Regions from separate parts of the Bacillus sp. JJ1533 genome, predicted to be linked through region 2. Evidence: riboswitches for the same ligand, from Rfam matches in the RefSeq annotation. Region 2 holds a riboswitch; each other region holds the start of a gene.

Region 1 (5,591 bases), on a different contig from region 2:
CTAGCAATCTCAGTTTTTAATTCTCCTGCAGTAAGGCTTTTTGATAGAGATGATAAGGTTACATTCCCATCATCCAACCCTGTTAGTATATTTTCATAGAAATTCATTTAGATAACCCCTCACTTACTATGGAATAAAGACCGCCAACAGTAGCTGTTTTATCCGCGTTTTCTATAAAGTTACTAAAAGAAACTTGATAATGGTCAGCTAACATAGTTGTCAAATTTACCATTTGAAGGGAATCAACATCTAACTCATCCCTAATATTTGTTTCTTCAGATACTTCGACTTGTTCTTGCTCAAGCAAGTCGAACATTGTAGCTGTAAAATCATTAAATGTCATTGATATTTACTCCCTTGAACCATTCAGCGGAACGGTGTCTTATTTCGCCTAATTTATTATCACAACAGTGCGCCTCATTTTCGTATATTATGAAACGTTTTTCTTCATCAAAGTTGTTATACACTCGCTTTAATTCTTTACCATCTATTAAGAGGTCTTTCTCACCATGTACGATAACAATATTACTAATATCAGAAACACTATCTTCCTCAAATGTAGGTAAATACCCTGTATCAAAGTCTACTAGCATATTACTCATACGGTTTCGGAAATAATCAGGAAGTCTAATATTAGATGCATACCTAGTAGGTGGACTTACCGATACGATCTTATCTACTAGTGGATGTCTACTTGCTTCGATCGCCCAAGCACCACCTGAACTTGTTCCGAATAGATTGATAGAGAGATTAGGAAACTTTAAGTGAGCAAATTCCACTACCCCTTTAGTAAATTCCTTCCATGATTGGTAGTCAGCTTTATGACCATGAACCATTAAGGTTTCCCCTTGACCAGTCCCGTCAAAACTTATCACTACTAACCCCTCATTTACGAAGTCTTGTTCATACAGATAGAATTCTTCCTTTGTAGAGTCAGTCGGAGTGACAAGGATAACCACGCCTTGAGGTTCAGACTCTGGTAAGTGAATACGACCACCATAGTTTTTACCGTTAATTGTTAAGGTATGACGAAAGACTTCACCAGCAGATACTTCATCAGCAAGGTCGAACAAATCTAGACACTTTTTATACCAGTCGGCTCTTATACCGTGGGGTTCAGGGTACACCCACTGTGCAAGGTTTAGATAAATACCTGCTTTACGGTAGTTTTCTTCTGCCTTAGCAAAATCATTACTAGATTTGAAGGTGTCTGCTTTTTCTTTGTACTCTTGGGCTTTATTAGAAAGTTCTGTAACCCAACCTTTAGCAGTAATCATTTTTGATTTATGTGCTTTGACAAAGTCTTCATCAATACCATGTACATACCAACGACTCCAAAAACCATTATCCATCATACTTGCAAGAATGGTTTTTTTAATAATTGTATCGGTGGACATTTCCTGTAACTTAGTTTGTAACTTTTCCATTTTCTTCTCCCTTTTCAAAAATTAAAAATATCGTAGAATCACTTTATGGGTTTTTAACAGAGTCGGGATGCCAACTTCATTGTAACCCCTGGCCAAGTGACTTCTTTGTTGAATAACCTTTCATCTCTCGACACACTATTTTGCCTCCGCAATTAACGCTTTTAATTTTTGTTTATCTACTTTATTATTTTTTAAAGGTATTTCTTCTAAAAAAATGACCTTATCAGGAATTTTGTAGGATGATACTCGACTTGCACAATAAGAACGAATATTTTTTGAAGTCAAATTTTTTGCTGCTACAAATGCTACAATCTGCTCTCCATAGATATCATGCGATGCTCCAATGACCGTAACATTATTTACCCCTTCAATTTTTTGAATCACACTCTCTATTTCACTAGCAACTACGTGACGACCACCCTTTTTTATCACGTCTTTTTTTCTACCTACAATCTTAAAGGTTCCGTCATCACCAAACTCTACTAAATCTCCTGTTTTAAACCATCCGTTTTCAAATGCTTCATCCGTTAAAGATTTACTATTATAGTATTCAGTGAACAAACCTCCTGTTTTTAGGAGTAACTCACCATCAACTACTCTATGTTCGGCTTCATTGACTATTTTAAAGTCAATATCTTTAGCATCTTTATCCGTTATATAACCATCGGCAATTGAACCAGCTTCTGAACTACCTAAATGAGATAGGAACTTACAATTTTTCATGATTGGAAAATTACTTATATAGTTTGGTGATACCTTTTCGCCTACCACGCATACCAATTCCAATCTTTCTAAAACTTCTGGTTTTAAATTACTTGCAAAATTGTAAATGGCCTTGAAAATGGATGGTGTGGTTGAAATTTTATTACATTTCCATTTATCCAGTATTTTTACGATTTTTAACAAGTCAAAATCGTCTGAGTGAATAAAATTCGCCCCACTTTTTATGATTGTGTTAATTCCAGTTACTCCGAATAGAGAACTTGTAGGTGCAAAGAAAAAAATATTATCCGAGGGTTTTAACTCCCAACTACTGTGTAAACATTTGAAAGTATGTTCAAATACACTATCTTTGAAAACAATACCTTTAGGTGTTCCAGTACTTCCTGATGAAAATGTGATAAAATCCCCTCTATTATAAAGCGAAGATTCTTCTTCGCCACCTAAGGAAGTTGTGTGGAAACTTTTATAATCATCTGTTGATATAACGAGTGTTTTTGTTTTATTCCCTTCTGCCCATTCACTTATTACTTCAGAACAGTTAAAACCCTTAATCATGTTATCTGTGAAAACAATATGTGGGTATAGTGAATCTAATACCCCCACCAAATCATCTCTTTTGGACTGTGTGCTTAAAGGTATTACTGTTCCTTTGAGATTACGAATTGCATAGAATAAAGAAATATTTTCTTTTACGGATTCAACTAATATTGCTACCTTTTTACCTTCTAAACTATCTATACCAAACATAGATTGATAAAAAGCAACCGATTCTTTAATATCTTTTACAGAGTATCCACGATCCAAGTTAGATAACGATAAATGATCGTTATCTAACCCTTCTATTACACTGGTATAAAAACTCACAGCTTTTCCTCCGTTACAATGGTGTATAATTCACCTACAATATCAATCTTGCTGCCGTTTTTAATAAACACACGAAACGGAATTTTGTAATGCTCCGCTAGACTTGTAGTTAAATTAACCATTTGAAGTGAATCTATGTTTAAATCATCTCTTAGACTAGATGTTTCAGTTACTTCTACTTCCTCTAAATCAAGTAAATCAAACATTACTGTAGTAAAATCCTTAAATGTCATGAATACTTATCCCCCTAAACCATTTCGCAGAACTGTGTTTAATTACAATAAAAAAAGCCCACCAAAAGGATATTGGCGGGCATGTTGAATAGGTAAATAGTCGTAGTTCAAAACAACTAGTTAACCTGCGCAACAAATTCTGTTCCAATCCTTTTCGGTAACCCGGCGATCATAGCTAATATAGCCTTAGACCCGTAGCTTTGCGTCCCTATCTTTCAATAGATTTGCCATTGTCGAAGGTATTCTCTTACTTAATATATCGGCATGTTATCTCGTATGTTGGAATGGTAAATAGTACCTGTGTGGTATGTAAATAAAATGACGAATAGAACCTATTTATTATTCCAATAAAAAAACAAATAGTACTTATGTAGTACAAATTAAAAAACAGCGTCTTTTATACTATCATTTTGACGAATTTTGTCAATTATTAATATCACCAGGTATTCCTATTTTTAAGGATTTAACTAGGAAGGTATTCCTATTTTCAGGGTGGAAGGGTACTGATTGGGAAGGAGAAACAGACGTAGTGTAAGATATTTAGTTATTCTTTTACATGAAAAAGGCATCCAAATGCAGCTAAGCTCCATATTGGATACCTCTCAAAAATTATTTAATTACTTTCATTTCAGTTTGGCCTTTTACTATGAAATTGCCTAGTTTTCCTTCGAAGTTCATCATCATTTGACCACGAACCCAGAAGAAGTCTTGTCGTTCGAACTTGAACTGACCTTTTTTCGCTTGTTGGTAATAGCCTTTTTTTGATGTTAGGGCCGAAACTCCATTAAGAGTTACTTCATCTAAATCAAAGTCTGTAGGGCTATACCCCATTGGTAACAAAACTTGAACGGTGAATACACCTTTGTTTCCATTCATAACCTTAGGCAATACTTCAACAGTTGCTGGAATATAAACAAGGATTGTTTTTGTAACCTTTGTTGTCCATCTGGCGTGATCTGTTGCTTCAATCTCAATTACATATTGACCTGGTTGGTCGAATGAAATATTTCCACCGTTTTGAACAATTTGACCATTCACAGTCATTTGTTCATGTGCAACTCCAGATAGATTATCAGTTGCAGTATAAGCTAATTTTAAATCTGTTCCCAACGCATACTCGTCTGCTAGGTCTAGGTTAATGGTTGGTGCAGTTTTGTCGATTTTGACCTGTACGGTTTGAACTTCTTCAACATTTCCTGCTAAGTCAACACTGTAGAAAGAAACTTCAGTTATTCCTTCTTCACTTACTATTAGGCTTGTACCCTCTACAAACTCAGAGCCGTTTATAGAATAGAATGTATGAGCTACTCCGCTTAAGTTGTCGGTTACTGATAACTCAACCTGGACTTCTTCGTTAGACCATACCTCTTCAACATTTGATGTTGTTTCTGGTGCTGTTTTGTCCACTTTAACTTGTACTGTTTGGACATCTTCAACGTTACCTGCAACATCTACACTGTAGAAAGATACTTCGGTTACACCTTCTTCACTTACTATTAAGCTTGTACCCTCTACAAACTCAGATCCATTAACAGAATAGAATGTTTGAGCTACGCCACTTAAGTTGTCAGTTACTGATAACTCAACTTGTACGTCTTTTTTAGACCATACATTTTCAACATTAGAAGTTGTACCAGGAGCTGTTTTGTCCACTTTAACTTCCACAGTTTGGATATCTTCTTTATTCCCCGCTTCGTCAATACTATAGAAATAAATATTATTCACTGCTTCTTCTTTGACAATGAAGCCTGATCCTTCTACAAAAATAAGACCATCATATGAATAGAACGTTTTAGCAACACCACTTAAGTTATCGGAAGCTGTTAGTTCTACTAAGAAGTCCTTATTGTTCCAAGCATCTTCTACATTTGATAATGTTGTTGGTTTTGTTTTGTCAATCTTTACTTCAGCTGTTTTTATTTTTTCCGTATTACCGACTTTATCAACAGAGTAATAATCAACCTTGTGGGTCCCTTCCTCTTGGATCGTGAATGAAGTTCCCTCAACGAATACTCCATTATCTAGAGAATAGAATGTTTTTTCAACCCCTACTTCATTATCAGTAGCCGCTAGACGGACATCAACACTCTCATTCACCCAATCAGTCGGTGCATCGATTGATGTAACAGGCGCTTCTTCATCGATAATCAATTTAGCAAGTACAACATTTGAAGGAGCTGACTCTCCAAATGAATTACTAACAGAAGTAACAATATATTCATGGTTTGCATATGAAAGATTATTGATTGTATAAGATAGATTATTAACCTTTTCAGCTATTAAAACTTTCTCTCCATCAATAATTTCATAGATGTTATATCCATTTGCATAGGTTACGAAATCC
Region 2 (5,591 bases):
ATTGATCTTTTGGTTAACAATGCAGGTGTAGCTGGAAATGGAGAAGTGGAAACATTATCCGAGGAAATTTGGGATTTCTGTCATGATGTGAATTTAAAAGGAATGTACCTCATGTGTAAAGCAGTGATTCCAATTATGAAACAGCAGAAATTTGGTCGGATTATTAATTCTGCCTCTTTTGCAGCAATCATCCCAAGTATCGGAAGTGCAGCATATGCTTCTTCAAAGGCGGGCGTTAAGCAATTTTCACGTGTTCTTGCTGGAGAGCTAGGACCTTGGAATATTACAGTGAACAGTTATGCAGCTGGAATGGTTCCAACCACTCTCAATCATTTTGTAGAACTCCCCCAAGAAGAGCAAGACCGATTATTAGACAGCCTAACCCTCAGAAAATGGGGAGAGAAAAAAGATATTGCCCAATTCATCTGTTTTTTAGCGTCAGATTTGGCTGGTTATATAACCGGTACTTTAATTGATATCAGTGGTGGGAAATTTGCGACCCAATTTCCTCAAGTAGCTTATGAGTAAAATTGAGGGGAATGCTTTAAAAATGAAACCGATTGTGCAGATTTCATTAGATTTAACGGACATTGATGAAGCATTGAAAATGGCAGAGATTGCTGCAGAGGCTGGAGTTGATTGGATTGAAGCGGGAACCCCACTCTTATTAGCAGAAGGTTTACATGCAATAAGGAAACTGCGGCAGAGATTTCCAGATAAGCCAATTGTCGCTGATTTAAAGACGATGGATGGTGGATATTTGGAAGTTGAAATGATGGCTAAGGCTGGTGCAACACATGTGGTTGTCATGGGGGTTGCTCATCCAGCTACCATTCGCGCAGTCGTAAGAGCAGCGCGTGATTATGGTGTGAAAGTCATGGGGGATATTATGGCAGCAACAGACAAAGTATCCTGTGCCCAAATGCTAGAGGAAAGTGGAGTTGATTATATTATTGTTCATACTGGCTTTGATGAAAGGGGAGAAGATTCAGAACGTTCACCCTTCGACTGCTTACAAGAAGTTGTATCCGCCGTCTCAATACCTGTTCAAGCAGTAGGAGGTTTATCAATTGAACAAGCATCCCAAATGCCAAAGCATGGTGCACCGCTCGTTGTCATCGGAGCCCCCTTGGTAATCGACAATCAAGAATTTAGGCCTAGCTCAGAAGCCGACCAAATTAGAGAAACCTTAACTAATTTTGTGAGAAGAGTTAAAAACATCTAGTGAGGCAGAGATATATTATTCCATGTAAAAGATAGCCTAGATGCCAACACTTGTTTGTATCTAGGCTTTTTAGTCTCATAAAAAAAAGACACCTTTTATTTTCCTCCATTATATTTTTAAAAGTTGAGTATGCTATAGAAAGTAATTAATCGAAACGAAACAGTCGAGTTATTACATCGAAATTGGATTTTGATCGTGAAATTATGTGAACAAACATGCTTGTTAATGATCCTAAAAGAGCACTTCCGATAATGTCTGATGGGTAATGATGTCCTACCCAAATTCGGGAAAGACCAGTCATGACAGCTAGTCCAAACATAATAGAGCCTAAAACACGATTATAAAGTAGGACAGATGTCGAAACTGCAAAAACTAATAAGGTATGCTTGCTTGGAAATGAAGAATCCAATTTTGAGGGAATAAGTATTCCAACACGTTTTTTAATAAATGGTCTTGGTTTATAAATAAATAATTTAAAGAAACTATTCATGACTAGTGTAACGATGGCAGAAATTACAGCGTTATTCGTTATTTGTTTGTATGGATGTTTTTTAAACCACATCACAATCAAAATTAAAAAATATACATAACGTACCTTGTTTGAAACAAGTATCATGAAATGATCTACTAATGAAGAACGACCTGACATCTGATTTATTACTCGAAAAACTTTTACATCCATAATAATCACCTCTGACTTTATTATTTCATCCAAACCTTAAATCATGTACTCAAGGGCTCTTAAAAATTACCAGAAATATTGTTTTGGAAAAACCCAAACAATATAGTGAGGAGGGAAGAGAGATGAACTATATGCAACTAGTGTCATCGGTATTGAGCATGTGGAGTGGTAATAAATCAATGAAGATATTCAAACGAAAACGAAACAACAGAGGTTGGATTTGGTTTTCTATTTTAGGGGTAACTATCCTTAGCTTATTAGGAAGTAGAAACAGCCGAATCAATCAGGAAGTTAAAAAAAGATTTCAGCAAGCCCAAAATTCATTTCAAAGTTCCATGGAATTTAAAAAAAATCCTTTTGATGTGAATTACAATCTTGCAACAGAAATAGCAAAAGAAATTAGACCTGAATTCGAAACCCAAAATCAACTACAAAAGAAGCAATAAAGAAATCAAATGGCTGGATTATTAATACCCAGCCATTTTTTACTTAATTATGTATTTGTTGTTGAACTTGTTGAATGATTTGTTGCGCTTTTTCTAGTTCGCTTTGGGCAAAATGACATGCCTCTGACTCAGGACTATTCGAATTAACTTGTTTTAAATGATGATGTGCAGTATGAATAATATCTTGGGCTTCTTGTAATTTGCTTTTAAAGTTCATTTGCAATTTTCCCTTCTTGAAAGTGTCACTTTTATCATGTGCAAGTTTCAGTTAAATACGCATCTCTATCATTCAAGATTAGGAGCTTTATTTCATCCAACTTCACATTACCACTCATAAAGGTGAGTGGGTTACTTATTGATCTTCCTTAAAATATTGCCTATCCGTAATCTTTTGTTCAACCCAGTCATGTGACAAATATCACTGTTTATAAATATTATTTGGGATATTATAAAATAAGGAAGAACCATATGTTTCTAGATGATTTTTTTGAAAAAATATTGAATATATACTATTTTTTTAATAATATAGGATAATGCTAAAGTAGTATAAAATGTTAATAAGTACTATATCGATAACGGCAAACTTATCGAAAGGTAAGGACGCAAAGCCGCGAGCCTAAGGCAGTAAATGCTAGGGTAGTCGGGTTACCGAAAGTAATGGAGATAAAGATAACTCCCGTTTTCGGTGTAGTTTCTTTTTTTATTTAATGGTAATTCTTTTGAAGCATGATATTTAGGATTAGAACTTATCATTAAATTTGGATTGAAACGAACGAAATGTATTGAGAAAACTTCAACTAGAATTTCCCGGGGGTAAAGAGAATGAAATTGTTCGATCGGTTACGAAAAAGACATCATGAAGCAGATTCAAATGGGCGAAAGATCATTGATTCTTATCTTGAAAGTTTTTCAGATAGCAACATGGAAACATTTGTAGAGGAAATGGCAAACACATTTAGTGAAAACGAAAAGCTAGATTATTATCATGCTATTGCGAATCACTTGGGTTTAGCTTTGTTTTCCGTTGATGTAAAAAAGAATGAGATTACCTATGTTTCGAGGAAAGTAGAAGAAATTTTGGAAATTTCAAAAGAAAAATTAACGATCGACTATTGGAAATCACTTTGGTATAAAGAGGCAATTTTAGATTTTTCATCAATTTATTCCAGATTAACGAATGAAGGTCGAAATTCGCATACTTATCGAATTATTACCCCAAGTGGTACCGTTAAATGGATAAATGAAACAACAATCGCCGTCGACGATGAGAATGGGAATATCGAAAGAATATTTGGGGTAATTGAAGATTGTACTAATACTTTGAAACTAGAACAGAAAATAAATTTTATTACCACACATGACGAACTGACTCATCTACCAAATTTTATGAATGGAAGCAACCATATAAATGAGGTTATTGATAGATTCAAAAACTCGAAAGAAAGATTTGCGTTGTTTTGTGTTAATTTAGATGGGTTTAGCCGCATTAATAATACGTTAGGATTTAAAATTGCAGACGAAGCTTTTAAACAATTATCAGTTAAGCTTGAGCGATACCTTAAAACAGGGGTTTTCCTTTTCCGTTCACAAGGGGATGAATGGTACGCTGTTGTAGAAAAGTCGAAGAAGAATGAAGAATATATGAGTCATGCGAAAGAAATCATTGATATTATTCAAGCCCCTCTCCAAATACAGGATTATTCGATTCGAATCACAGCTAGCATTGGAATAAGTATTTATCCTGATGACGGGACAAACAAAGTAGAACTGATAAAAAATGCAAATACTGCCTTGAAACGTGCAAAAAAAAATGGGGCAGCACATTATCAATTGTACTCTGCCAATATGAATATCGAATCCTTTAAAAACTTTCAATTAGAGACAGACTTACACACTGCTATTAAGAATGGTGAGTTGTATATTGAATATCAACCGAAAGTGGATATTAAGTTGCAAAAGGCAACGAGTGCAGAGGCACTTATTCGTTGGAAGCACCCGCTATGGGGAGACGTTTCACCAATGGAATTTATCACGATTGCAGAAGAAAGTAATTATCACCGTGAGATCTCCGAGTTTGTTATTGATACCGTATGTATGCAAGTCAATGAATGGGAACGGAAAGGAATTGATTTTAACACCATTTCGTTTAACTTGTCAGCTAAAGATTTCTTAAAAAGCTCATTAATTAGTACGTTAAAAGCTGCTATAAATAGGTATCATATCAACCCGAATCATCTGGAAATAGAACTAACAGAAGGTACTTTGTTACAAGAAACAAGTGTTGTTCAGGACCAAATTGAGCAAGTAAAAGCGATGGGTATTACATTGGCTTTAGACGACTTTGGTACTGGCTATTCTTCCATCCATTATTTAAAAAAGCTGCCTTCGGATACAATCAAAATCGATCGTTCGTTTATTCATCACATTCATAAAAATGCTGAAGATAGAATCATAGTAAAATCGATTATTGAGCTTTCAAAGGGACTAAAAAAAACGGTCGTAGCAGAAGGGGTAGAAAACGAGGATCAATATAGTATATTGCGTTCAATAGGCTGTGACTTGATTCAAGGTTACTATTATAGCAAATCAGTCTCTGCGAAAAGGATGACGGAATTTTTTGAAATGAAGCAAATAAAACCTGTGAGCTGTAACACAATTGTTCCAGTGAATCGTCGTAGATATTATCGTGTGGATTTTCCCTATTTTCCGTTGCATACCGAAATGACGATTGTATCCTTCAATGGAAAAGCTGTTAGCCTTGGAACAACGGATGTAATCGTTTTGGATATAGGTTTAGGTGGATTGCGTTTTCAAAGTCATCTAAGGCTTAAACCACATGACAACATTTTGTACAAATTTAGAACAACCCTGATAGGAAAGGATATAACATTCAACGGAACGATTGTTAGGTTTGAAGAGAAGGAACAAGACATCTTTGAATATGGTGTAGAGTTACAAATAAGTGAAGCGGATCGTGATGAATTAGCACAAGTCCTAAATAAAATCACTTTACAAATGAAGCAAAATCCTTTTTTTAAAGATGGTGATTTCATTGATGAAAACCCTAGTTCCTATTTATCAAAAATGCAAAACAAGCAAATGTAGCTTCTGAGATAGAGTTGAAACGAAACGAAACATTTCAATAAAATGGAGATGACGAATGCAGAACCTACAACATCAATTTTTACATCAGGTTTTAATGGAAGGAATAAAGGAACTATTATTTATTGTAAAAGTG
Region 3 (5,591 bases), on a different contig from region 2:
ACAACATGGACTTTTTGTTGTTGCAATTTGCTTACTACAATCAGGCTTTTTTTATTCATTTACTTAAATCCTCTCAATTTTTGAAAGGTTTATCCGATATATAAACTAAGTATAAAAAAATAATATGGATGTTACCTATAACCACGAAAGATTTTTGATGTATTTAGGTAAGGAGGGAAAAGGTATGTTAAATAGTACCACGATTAGATTTTCAGGTTTAGCCTCAGGCTTAGACACAGAAAGTATGGTAAAGGAGTTAGTTAATGCTCAAAAGCATAGGTTAATTAAATTACAGCAAGCGAAAACAATGAATATATGGAAAACAGATGCTTATCGAGAAATTAATAGTAAGCTTGTAAGCTTTCGATCTGCAACTGAGCATCTAAGACTTCAAACCCCCTTTAATAAACAGACTACGACAGTGACACAACCTGAAAAATTGGGAGCCACAGTTACAGGATTACCATCTTCTTCAACTTACACCATAAGTGAAGCAACTATGGCTACAGAGGCTAGAGGTGCTACTGTTAGTTTTAAATTAAATATTGCAGAGGGGGTAGCCCTAGATGAAGAGATTTCTTTTAAACTTAATGGAATTGATGTTAGCATTGGAGCTGCAGACACAATAGCATCTACCATTACTAAAATAAATGATGCTGGAGCAGGTGTTGTTACAGCCTCTTACTTTAAAGATGGAAATTCATTAATTCTAACTAGTACGAATAAAGCAGCAGCATCTGAGATCTCTATCACTAATTTAACAGTAAATGGTGATACAGCTATAACTGCAAATAAGATAGGGCTCATAAATGGGACAATAAATGAAAGTACAGATAGCTTTTCTTCAAATGGTGTATCCACAGCTAAAGGTGCCGATGCCGTTGCTGCGAAAGTTGTCATAAATGGATTGACAATTAATCCAACAGGGAACAGCTTTACTTTTGATGGAATTAAATTCGATTTGAAGGCAAATATCACACCCGATCAACCGGTGTCTGTTGGAACAAAAAAAGATACATCAGTTGTTTTTGACAGCATTAAAAATTTTGTGGATAAGTACAATGAACTGGTTGAGGAGCTTAATGGAAAGATATCAGAGAAACGCTACAGGGATTTTCCTCCTCTAACAGAGGAACAAAAAAATGAAATGACAGATCGGGAAATTGAGCTTTGGGAAGAAAAAGCTCAAAGCGGAATGTTAAATGGGGACCATACTGTTTCTAGGCTTCTCACAGATTTAAGATCTAGTTTAGGGACTGCTGTTGGGACGGGGGATGCGGGATTTCAATCTTTATTTGATATTGGCATTACAACTAGTAAAAATTGGCGAGAAAATGGCAAGTTAGAAATCGATGAAAAAAAGCTAAATGCAGCTTTAGAAAATAATATGGATAGTATCATAAAGCTTTTTACTTCAAGAAGTACAGAAACTGGTACGACTGTAACCAATGTCCAAAAACATAATGAAAGTGGCTTAGGTATCAGATTATACGAACGATTAAATTTTGGAATTTCTGAACTAAGTTCAAAGGCAGGTTCTCCTAATCTATCTATTGACGTAAATAGTATGATGGCTAAAGAGCTGAAAAATATAGAAGGCGGGATATCCAGAGAAGAGGATCGTTTAGCTCGAGTTGAAGATCGTTACTGGAAACAGTTTCAAGCGATGGAATTGGCTATGCAAAGAGCTAACTCTCAAAGCGGTTGGCTTATGCAGCAATTCGGTGGAGGGATGTAAAAAATAGCGAAGTGGGGGATTTGAACCCTTCACTTTGTTTTTTCATTTAGAGCTATAACAAAAACTCATCTAAGCATTTGGTTATAAATTTCTACTAAATGTAAATGAATTATTGCCGATATTAGCAATAGATTTGGTTTGTTCAGTCGAAAGGAGAAGACTAGTATGGTAATTAAAGATATTTCCTTTGATTCTTCTGTTTTTAAGAACGCTGATATTTCAAGTAGAAATAATGAATTGATTATTGATCACATACAACCAAAAGAAGATAAACATGTAGAGGAAAATATACTAGTTTCAAAGGAAAAGCTTGAAGATGTGGTGGATGTGATGAATGATTTTTTATCTCCAACAACTACTGCATTAAAGTTTGAATTACATGAAGAATTACAAAAATACTACGTAAAGATTATTGATACAAATTCAAATGAAGTTGTCCGTGAGATACCATCAAAGAAATTGCTGGATATCTATGCGTCAATGACAAATTATTTGGGGCTCTTTTTTGATAATAAAGCTTAAAATTGATTTTCTAGTTTTTTAATAGTAAAGAAGGAGTAGATGAAAAATGGCTGTGAATAATCCATATCAAACCTATCAAAAGAATTCATTTTCAACTGCATCGCCAGGTGAGTTAACATTAATGCTCTATAACGGTTGTCTTAAATTTATAACAACGGCCCGAGTTGCAATTCAAGAAAACGATATTAGTGAAAAAAATACTAATTTGATTAAGGCGCAAAATATTATCCAGGAACTTATGGTTACATTAAATATGGAAAATGAGATTTCAAAGCAAATGATTGTAATGTATGACTATATTAAATCACTCCTAATCGAAGCTAACATAAATAATGACCTTCAAATATTAGAAGAAGCAGAGGGATATGTGACAGAATTTAGAGATACATGGAAACAAGTTATTCAAGTGAACCGTCAAAAACAATATCAAGGTGGACAAGTATAGTGAACGCACTTTTGTCACTAAACGGTATAACAAAAGAATTACTAGAGTTATTAGAGCAACCGATTCCGAAAGAGAATCGTGATAGTTTTATTGAAAGAATCACTTCTTTTTTAGACTTGAGGGACAGAGCTATAAAAGAAATTGCTCCTCCCTACACTGATGAAGAAAAGAAGTTAGGTGCTGAAATTGTCCTTATCAACAAAATCATTGATGCTAAACTAGCGGAAATCAAACTCGAGATCCAAACGGATTTAGCCCAATTGAAAAAAAGTAAAGCTACTTCAAAAAAATATGCTAACCCTTATCAAGCTGGACCGGCAGATGGAATGTTTTTTGATAAAAGAAAATAGAGATGGTTCCGAGTAGTGTATCTGCTACTCGGTTTGTTTTGCTAGATTTTTCTGTTAAATAAGGATAAATTGACTATAACTAGTAAAATAGACCTTTTCAATTCGCTGGTAAAATAGTATGATAATAGTTAATGAATAATAAAAAACCAAAGTGAAAAAGGCAAACTATGGGAAATCGTAGGACGCAAAGCCAAGGGCCTGACCCACAATCAGTGGATGGTAGCCGGTTGCCACAAGGAATCATAGTCTATTTACCTATGAACCTTGTATGAGGTTCTTTTTCTTTTGGCTTTTTTTAGAAAGGTAGGACTAAAGGATGAAGAAAATCTTGAAGAGAAACGTCACTATTCTTGCATTGCTTCTAATGGTTGTTCAATTATTCTTTCCATTCGGCAATGCACTCGCTAATGGTAGTATGCTGCCACCAAGTGATATTTCGTATCAGGAGGTAACTCCAGATGATATTAAACTCAGTTGGAATTCTGTGTATGGCGCAACAGGATACAATATTTATGAAATTACTGAAGGGCAACTCATTTTAAAACAAAAGGTGACTTCTAATAGCTATCTAATGAAGGATCTTCCAGAAGGAACCTATACATTTGTCATTTCAACCTTAAACTCAGATGGTGAGTCTGGACCTAGTGCACCAATTAGTTTTACTGTCACATACCCAGAGATGGCTGCGCCAGCAAATCTTTCTTATAAAATTTCGAATGGAAACAATGTTGTTTTAACATGGGATGCAGTTAAATATGCGGAAGTCTATAAACTCTATCGGGTTTCTGAAAGTGGCGAGTTTACGTTACTAGACTCTCCAACGAAGAATAATTACACAATTACGAATGCAGCAGAAGGAACCTATCAATATGCTGTTTCTGCGGATAACGTATTATATGGAGAATCTCCTTCTTCAGCACCTATCCTTGCTGAGGTGGTTCATCCAACGATGGTAACACCAAGTAATTTCAAATACTCTATTACAAATGGGAATGATGTTACTTTCAGTTGGACATCCGTTCCTTATTCAACAGAATATAGATTATATGAAATTACCGAAAATGGTAAAGAGCTTGTTGGAACAACAACTAATACGTCTATTAAACTATCAAATGTTGCACCAGGAAGTTATAAGTATGAAGTTCAATCATTTAGTGACCGCTTTGGAGAATCCAGTGGTGGAGACGGTCTAACAGTTGTTTTAGATGAAATTACCATGGCTGCACCAGCAAATTTTTCATATCAATTATTAAACCTAAATGATATAAAGCTAACTTGGGATAGTGCCCCAAATGCAAAAGAATATAAAATCTATCAAATCATCGATGGTGAAAAAGTATTAAAAAGTACGGTTACAAATACGTCCATCACCTATTCTAAGGCGGAAGCAGGTAAGTATGAATTTGTAATCCATTCCTACAATGATAGATTTGGAGAATCACAAGAGAGTGCGAGTGTTTCATTGACGATTGATCACGTTGAAATGCAGGCACCGAGCAAAGTAACGTCTTATGTAAAAAATGGTAATGATGTTGTATTGGAATGGGAACCAACTTCTAATACCAACAATTATTATGTTTATCAAGTAAAAGATGATGGATCTAAAGTAAGAGTAAGAACATTATCAAGTACGTCTACTACGACTACTATTGGAAATATGGCAGAAGGAAACTATAAATATGTAGTCCATTCTTATTCATCAAGGTTCGGTGAATCAGTGGAGGGAACTGAAACAACAATTTCAGTTGTTCACCCCGAAATGGCTGCACCAACAAATGTTACGAAGACAATTAAGAGTGAGACATCTTTTAGTCTAGAATGGGAAGCTGTTGAATATGCAACATCCTATAAGATTTATCAGATTGAAAACGGAGAAAAGGTTCTGAAGGCAACAACTACTAGTACAAATAGAACTTTCTCAAATATGTCTGCTGGGGAATACACTTATGAGATTTACTCACTATCTTCAAAATTTGGTGAATCTGAGACAGGTACTCAAGTAAGTGTTACTGTTGAGGGACTTACAATTAAAGCACCAACAAATCTAAAGTATGATATCAGAAATGGAAATGATATATATCTTTCATGGACGGGTGCAGAATTTGCGACAAATTACAATGTTTATCAGGTTATCGATGGAGAGAAAGTTCTCGTAAGAAATGTAACGTCAAGTTTAATACCTATTACGAACCAACCTGAAGGAGACTACCATTTAGTCGTTCATTCAAACTCTACAATTCACGGTGAATCGAAGTTTGGGGCTGAAATATTTGTAAACTTGGTCCATCCAGAAATGGAGAACCCAGCAAATCTTAACCCTGCTATTGTTAATGGAAATGATATTAAACTTTCATGGGAAAAGGCTGATTATGCTGATTCTTACAATGTCTATGAGGTAATAGGTGACCAAAAGGAATTAGTGAAAAATATTACTTCGAATATATATACAATAAGCAATGTAACTGAGGGAAAACATTCCTATGTTGTCCATTCTGTAAGTAAACGTTTTGGGGAATCAGTAGAGGGTAGCACTGTT

The links. Region 2 has a riboswitch for cyclic di-GMP ahead of V7138_RS07130 (EAL domain-containing protein). Riboswitches for the same ligand answer to the same signal wherever they lie in the genome.
Region 1: another riboswitch for cyclic di-GMP. It lies ahead of V7138_RS12775 (phosphopantetheine-binding protein); the one in region 2 lies ahead of V7138_RS07130 (EAL domain-containing protein).
Region 3: another riboswitch for cyclic di-GMP. It lies ahead of V7138_RS12780 (OmpL47-type beta-barrel domain-containing protein); the one in region 2 lies ahead of V7138_RS07130 (EAL domain-containing protein).

The regions. Positions count from the first base shown of each region.
Region 1 is NZ_JBALOV010000025.1:161,575-167,165, forward strand. Features, by position in the region: gene V7138_RS12755 (class I adenylate-forming enzyme family protein) at 1-107, opposite strand, end outside; gene V7138_RS12760 (phosphopantetheine-binding protein) at 104-343, opposite strand; gene V7138_RS12765 (alpha/beta hydrolase) at 333-1,427, opposite strand; gene V7138_RS12770 (class I adenylate-forming enzyme family protein) at 1,563-3,014, opposite strand; gene V7138_RS12775 (phosphopantetheine-binding protein) at 3,011-3,247, opposite strand; cyclic di-GMP riboswitch class I at 3,401-3,486, opposite strand; gene V7138_RS12780 (OmpL47-type beta-barrel domain-containing protein) at 3,857-5,591, opposite strand, start outside.
Region 2 is NZ_JBALOV010000013.1:110,426-116,016, reverse strand. Features, by position in the region: gene V7138_RS07155 (SDR family NAD(P)-dependent oxidoreductase) at 1-528, shown strand, start outside; gene V7138_RS07150 (orotidine 5'-phosphate decarboxylase / HUMPS family protein) at 551-1,225, shown strand; gene V7138_RS07145 (undecaprenyl-diphosphatase) at 1,371-1,907, opposite strand; gene V7138_RS07140 (hypothetical protein) at 2,030-2,353, shown strand; gene V7138_RS07135 (hypothetical protein) at 2,397-2,570, opposite strand; cyclic di-GMP riboswitch class I at 2,921-3,006, shown strand; gene V7138_RS07130 (EAL domain-containing protein) at 3,176-5,458, shown strand; gene V7138_RS07125 (PAS domain-containing protein) at 5,514-5,591, shown strand, end outside.
Region 3 is NZ_JBALOV010000025.1:168,047-173,637, reverse strand. Features, by position in the region: gene fliD (flagellar filament capping protein FliD) at 185-1,738, shown strand; gene flaG (flagellar protein FlaG) at 1,904-2,260, shown strand; gene fliS (flagellar export chaperone FliS) at 2,307-2,705, shown strand; gene V7138_RS12785 (flagellar protein FliT) at 2,705-3,055, shown strand; cyclic di-GMP riboswitch class I at 3,205-3,290, shown strand; gene V7138_RS12780 (OmpL47-type beta-barrel domain-containing protein) at 3,384-5,591, shown strand, end outside.